DNA from 2 places in the Pseudomonas sp. S2_A05 genome. Region 2 is predicted to be linked to the other one. Evidence: riboswitches for the same ligand, from Rfam matches in the RefSeq annotation. Region 2 holds a riboswitch; the other holds the start of a gene.
The links. Region 2 has a riboswitch for cobalamin ahead of cobO (cob(I)yrinic acid a,c-diamide adenosyltransferase). Riboswitches for the same ligand answer to the same signal wherever they lie in the genome.
Positions count from the first base shown of each region.

Region 1: another riboswitch for cobalamin. It lies ahead of AB4O12_RS10025 (ABC transporter substrate-binding protein); the one in region 2 lies ahead of cobO (cob(I)yrinic acid a,c-diamide adenosyltransferase).

Region 1 covers NZ_CP162775.1:2,200,125-2,203,289, reverse strand. The annotation lists gene AB4O12_RS10025 (ABC transporter substrate-binding protein) at 1-1,003, opposite strand, end outside; cobalamin riboswitch at 1,142-1,335, opposite strand; gene AB4O12_RS10020 (ParD-like family protein) at 1,456-1,683, shown strand; gene map (type I methionyl aminopeptidase) at 1,680-2,471, shown strand; gene AB4O12_RS10010 (ABC transporter ATP-binding protein) at 2,674-3,165, opposite strand, start outside.
Region 2 covers NZ_CP162775.1:543,504-546,668, reverse strand. The annotation lists gene bluB (5,6-dimethylbenzimidazole synthase) at 1-350, opposite strand, end outside; gene AB4O12_RS02575 (cobyrinate a,c-diamide synthase) at 347-1,747, opposite strand; gene cobO (cob(I)yrinic acid a,c-diamide adenosyltransferase) at 1,744-2,355, opposite strand; cobalamin riboswitch at 2,439-2,668, opposite strand; gene AB4O12_RS02565 (hypothetical protein) at 2,830-3,165, shown strand, end outside.

The sequences.
Region 1 (3,165 bases), 1.7 Mb from region 2:
GGTCGTAGCCGTTGATGGCGCTGGCCAGTTGTTCGAGGCCGTCGAAGGTGCGCAGGCTGGCCTGCATGGCCATGGCGTCAAGGATGATGATGCGGTTGTGCTTGACCGCATCCATGTTGCGCGTCACCGGATCACTGCGCAGGAAGGCGAGTTTCTTTTGATAATCGTCCGCCGGGAAACGCCGACGATCCATGCGCGCGATCACCAGAAACGTCGGGTTGGCCTTGGCGATGGTTTCCCAGCCGACGGTTGGCCATTCTTCATCGGACTCGACGACGTTGCGCACGCCGAGGGTGCTGAGCATGAAATCGGGAACGCCTTTGTGCCCGGCCACGAACGGCTCGATGTCCATCTCGGCGCTGGAGAACCACACCAGAGCGCTGACGTCTTTGCGCTGCTGGTTTTTCGCGGTGGCGATCGATTGCGCGAGGCTGGCTTTGAGCTGCTCATTGAGCTGTTCGCCACGCGCCTGCACGTCGAAAATCGCCGCCAGTTGGCTCACGCTTTTGTAGATGCTGTCGATGCGAAACGGCGCCAGCCGCGTGCCGTCCGAACCGACGAGGTTGTCCTTGGCTTCGCAATCGGAGGGCAGCAGATAGGTCGGAATCTTCAGTTCATGAAACTGCTCGCGGGTGCCTACCGCGCCTTGCGGGCCGACCATCCATTCCAGCTCGACGGCAACCAGCTCCGGGCGTTTGGCGATCACCGCTTCGAAACTCGGCTCGTTGTCGGCAAGGCGCTCGATCCTGTCGTTCTGCGCTTTGTATGTGCCCAGCACGTCGTTGAACCACAGCGAAGTGCCAACGACTTTGTCGCCCAGACCCAAGGCATAGAGCATTTCCGTGCCGGCCTGGCCGATGGTCACCGTGCGCGCAGGCGCGTGCTGAAAGGTCAGGCTGCTGCCACAGTTTTCGACGGTCAGCGGATACGCAGTCGGCGCCGCTTGCGCCAGGGGGCAAAGACTCAGAGTGGTGAGCAGGGTGGCAACGCGGGGCAGCAGCATGGGGCAGTCTCCAAGGGAACCGTACGGGAGCGGGCGGGTACGGTTGGAAACACACCTCGGGCGCGGTCGTGGAAACTGCGCAAGGCCGGCACGGGGAAATGCGCACGGCACGATGTCCTTCCCGGACACCCCGCCGGTTGGTCAGTCACTGTGCCGGCAGGTCTCCTGACTGATGCGTCATTGCCATGCTCCGGCCTTCCCGGGATTCACCCAGTGGCAGTCAAGGAGCAGGCTCGGCACCTACAGTTGCGGGGGCAGTTCCGATTGATGCTGTGCAAGCATTTCGGATTCCCTATTAATTCCGTGTGGAAACCGGCGGCGGCATGGTAGTCGATTTGCACGGTGGAGGGGGAGGCGAATCTGCCACAGCGTCGATTTTGCCGTTGGCATTGCAATCTGTCATATGTCCTGGCTAATATACGATCCATATACACATCGTATAGGATTCATATATGGGCATCGTAAAGATTTCAGAGGACATGCACGAGAATCTGCGCATCTCCAGCAACGCCCTCAGCCGCTCGATCAACGCGCAGGCCGAGCACTGGATGCGCATCGGCATGCTCGCCGAGCTGCATCCCAATCTCGACCACAGCGCCATTTGCCGCCTGCTGATCCGCGCCGAACAGAATGGTGGGCTGGATCTGCAACAACTGACTCAGGAAGCCGTCAGCGCATGAGAAACCAGATCAAGATCAACACCCCGGCCGACATCGAAAAATCCCGCGCTGCCGGCAAACTCGCCGCTGAAGTGCTGGCAATGCTGGTGCCGCATGTGAAGGCTGGCGTGACCACCGATGAGCTGGATCGACTGTGCAACGATTACATCGTCAATGTGCAGAAGGCGGTGCCAGCCAATGTCGGTTATCACGGCTTCCCGAAAACCGTCTGCGCGTCGGTCAACGATGTGGTGTGCCACGGGATTCCATCGGGTACGCCATTGAAAGACGGCGACATCGTCAACCTCGACATCGCGGTGATCAAGGACGGCTGGTTCGGCGATACCAGTCGCATGTATGTGGTGGGCGAGGCGACTCGTGAAGCGCAGCACCTGATCAAGACCACCTACGAAGCCATGTGCGCAGGCATCCGTGCAGTGAAGCCGGGCGCAACGCTGGGCGATATCGGTCATGCGATCCAGCGCCTGGCGGAGGCGGAGGGCTTCAGCGTGGTGCGCGAGTACTGCGGCCATGGCATCGGCAAGGTCTATCACGACGAACCGCAAATCCTGCATTACGGCTTTCCCAATCAAGGGCTGAAGCTTAAGGCCGGGATGATTTTCACCGTGGAACCGATGCTCAATGCCGGCAAACGCCATGTGAAGAACATGCCGGATGGCTGGACCGTATTGACCAAGGATGGCTCCTTGTCGGCGCAGTGGGAGCATATGGTCGCGGTGACGGAGACCGGGTTTGAAGTGCTGACGGCTTGGCCGGATGAGATTGAAGGGTACCGGGCCATTGGCTAATACCGTGTCGCCTGCTTGCCCTCACCCTAGCCCTCTCCCAATGGGAGAGGGGACTGACCGAGGTGTTGTGCGAGATACGCCGACGTGCGATACCGAGTCGAACTTACATTTTGAACAGCATTAAGATCGGCTCCCTTTCCCCCTCGCCCCCCGTGGGGGAGAGGGCTGGGGTGAGGGGGTAGATCCAACTGACTCAGCGCAATCAGTGAGCACCGGCAGCCTTGTTCAAGTCGCTCTCGGTCCACTCGGTATAAACACAAGCATCCGCCGTCGCCCAGCGCACCCGTACCGGATCGCCGGCCTTGAGCGGCATGCCCGCTGCCGATAGCGCTTTCACCGTCATCGACGTCCCGCCCGCAGTCACCACGCTGCAGGTCTGGCTTTCACCGAGAAACAGCACCTCCACAACGTTCGCCGACACCTCATTCCAGCCCGCTGCCAGCGGCTCATCCAGCGCCTGCTGCGTGCTCAGCGCCAAGGCCTTTTCCGGACGCACCATCAGCAGCACATCCTGATCAGTGTGCAACCCGGACGTCAGCCGAATCGACAACGACTGGCCCTCGAAACTCGCCGCTGCATTGCCTTGCGCCTTGAGCTTGAGGAAGTTCGAATTACCCAGGAACGACGCGACAAATGCATTCGGCGGATTCTGATAAAGGTCATAACCACTGCCCAGCCCGACAATCTTGCCGTG
Region 2 (3,165 bases):
TTTTCGCGATCGTCCATCAGCGCTGCGACCAGCACTTCGGCGCAATCGTTGATGCCTTCGACCTTGAGCTGCATGAACTCATCGCTGCGCTCGCCAAGGGCTTCGGCAGTGCGGATGCGCTCTTCTTCCACCAGATCGCGGATCTGCCCGCGCAGAGCACGATCGCTGATGCGGATGAAGCGCCAGGGCTGCATCAGACCGACGCTCGGCGCTTGATGAGCGGCTTCGAGCAGACGACGCAGCAGTTGCGGCTCGACGCTGCCGCCGGTGAAGTGGCGCATGTCGCGGCGCTCGGCGATTGCCTTGTAGACCGCTGCGCGCTCGGCTTCGGAGAATGTGTTGTCGGTCATGGCCCCATCGCTGGCAAGCCAGCTCCCACAGGAGATCGCATTTCTTCAGGAAGCTCACCATTCACTGTGGGAGCGAGCTTGCTCGCGAAGCCGGCCTCACTGTCTGGCGCAAACAATGCCGCAATCGCAGTCGGATTCGATGGGAAATAAAAGTGCACGTACGACGCCGTCATCCGCCCCTCGCGATAAACCGCCTCAGCGCCGCGCCCGCCATTGGGACTCAGCCCACGGGCAATCGGCGTCAGCGCTGTGGTGGTCAGGGAATGATGATAGGTATGCCCACGCAACTCCCCTTCCGGCAATTCAACCGCCTGCAACGCCAGCGCCGCCAGACGCTTCTGCATCACCGCCTCGCCCTTGAGCAAACCGACCAGCTCAGCACGGGTGCCTTCCACGTCAGTCAGCGAATCAAGCAGGTAAAGCATGCCGCCACATTCGGCGAGCAAGGGCTTGCCCGCCGTATGGTGCGCGCGGATCGCCGCCAGCATCGAGGCGTTTTGCGCCAGCGCGACGTGATGCAACTCTGGATAGCCGCCCGGTAGATACAGGCTGTCCGCCTCGGGCAATTGCGTGTCGCGGATCGGCGAGAAGAAGCGCAATTCGGCGCCCATCGCCCGCAGCAGATCGAGACTGGCGCCATAGGTGAAGGCAAAGGCTTCATCGCGGGCAACGGCGATGCGCACACCTTTTAATAGAGGCTCGGCGGCGATGATCTCAGGCGCGGCGAATTCTACGGCGGGTGGCAGCGCGACCTCGCAACTGCTGGCCAGCGCATCGGCGGCCGCGTCGAGGCGCAGATCCAGATCATTCAATTCGCTGGCCTGAACCAGGCCGAGGTGGCGGCTCGGCAATTCGATACCGGTTTCGCGGGACAGCGCACCGTACCAGCGCAGACCTTCGGTGAGGCTGCCTTCGAGTAATTGCGCATGGCGCAAGGTGCCGACGCGGTTGGCCAGCACGCCAGCGAACGGCAAGTCCGGCTGATACTTCGCCAGGCCCAGCGCCAAGGCGCCAAAGGTCTGCGCCATGGCGGTGCCGTCGATCACGCCGAGCACCGGCACACCGAAGTGGCGCGCCAGATCAGCGCTGGATGGCGTGCCGTCGAAAAGGCCCATCACCCCTTCAATCAGAATCAGGTCGGCTTCGGCGGCGGCTTCCCACAACAGCCGGCGACTTTCCTGCTCGCCGACCATCCACATGTCCAGTTGATACACCGGCGCACCGCTGGCGCGCTCGAGGATCATCGGGTCGAGAAAGTCCGGGCCGCATTTGAACACGCGCACCTTGCGCCCCTGATTGCGATGCAAACGGGCGAGTGCGGCGGTGACGGTGGTCTTGCCCTGACCGGAGGCCGGCGCGGCGATCAACACCGCGGGGCAGTGACGTGGTGGCTTCAAAGTTCGACGCCTTTCTGCGCTTTGATCCCGGCCTGGAAGGCGTGCTTGAGCATGCCCATCTCGGTAACCGTGTCGCCCATCTCGATCATTTCCGGCTTGGCGCCGCGACCGGTGACCACCACGTGCTGCATCGGCGGGCGCGCTTGCAAATCGCTGAGCACCTGATCGAGATCGAGGTAGCCGTGCTTGAGGGCGATGTTCAATTCATCGAGCACCACCAGACCGATCGAAGGGTCGCGCAACAATTCACGCGAGACTTCCCAAGCGGCGGTCGCAGCGGCGATGTCGCGCTGACGATCCTGGGTTTCCCAGGTGAAGCCTTCGCCCATGACGTGGAAACGCACCTGCTCGGGGAAGCGGCGGAAAAACAATTCCTCGCCAGTGCTGTTGCGGCCCTTGATGAACTGCACCACGCCGCACTGCATGCCGTGGCCCATCGCGCGGGCGAGCATGCCGAACGCCGAGCTGCTCTTGCCTTTGCCATTGCCGGTCAGCACCAGCACCAGGCCACATTCGTCGGGCGAGCTGGCGATGCGTTCGTCGATCACGGCCTTCTTGCGCTGCATGCGCGCCAGATGGCGTTCGTCACGCTCGGGGGAATCAGTCATGGGGGGAGCTCTCCGTTGAGGCTGGATAACGGCGGGCAGGCACAAGAATAGACGGCAAAAAGCCTGGCATCGCCCACCGTGATGCCGCTGAGATGGATCAGGCCGGTCTCCGGGCTCATGAGCGGCGTTTCGCCGGACTGCGCGCCTTCCCGCTTCTTTCGAGGCAGTGGCTCAAGGCGCAGTTTTCACTCATTTACCGTTGCGGGGGCAGCGCCGGGATCGTCGTGGCTTCGCTTGAAGACCACCCTCACCGGCTTCCCTGTTTCACTCTGTCGACGCGGGGCCACAGAGCACCTGAAACAAGCGGCGAAGGTTAGAGGGTTGGGGGTGGAGCGTCAATTGAAGAGGCGCTTTGCGCGCGAATAACTGCCGCTGATCCATTGTGCAGCGGCAATCTTGTGCCAGACTGCGACAAGTGATATCAAAGAGCCATGCTTTTTTCGAAAGCCCACTACAACAATAAGGATGACGACGATGCAAGGCATGATCATCAGCAACCCGCGCCTGGAATTTCTGCGCCCGGTGCTGGAACGCTGGTTTGACTGTATCGATCGCTACAACACTGTACGCGGCGACAACGACACACCGTACTGGCACGACGAGAAAGCCAATCTCGGCCTGCTCGCGGCAGCGGCGTGGATGGCTGAAATGGTCACGCTGAACGACACGGCCACGCGCAAACAGAACGAAGAAGGCGAACGCAATGCTCGCGCCGACCTGCTGATTGCCGGCGCCGAAGACCGCGCGTTCATTCAGGCCACGCAACGCTGGCCACGGGTCAACAACCTCAACCTGACCCAGGCACTGCTC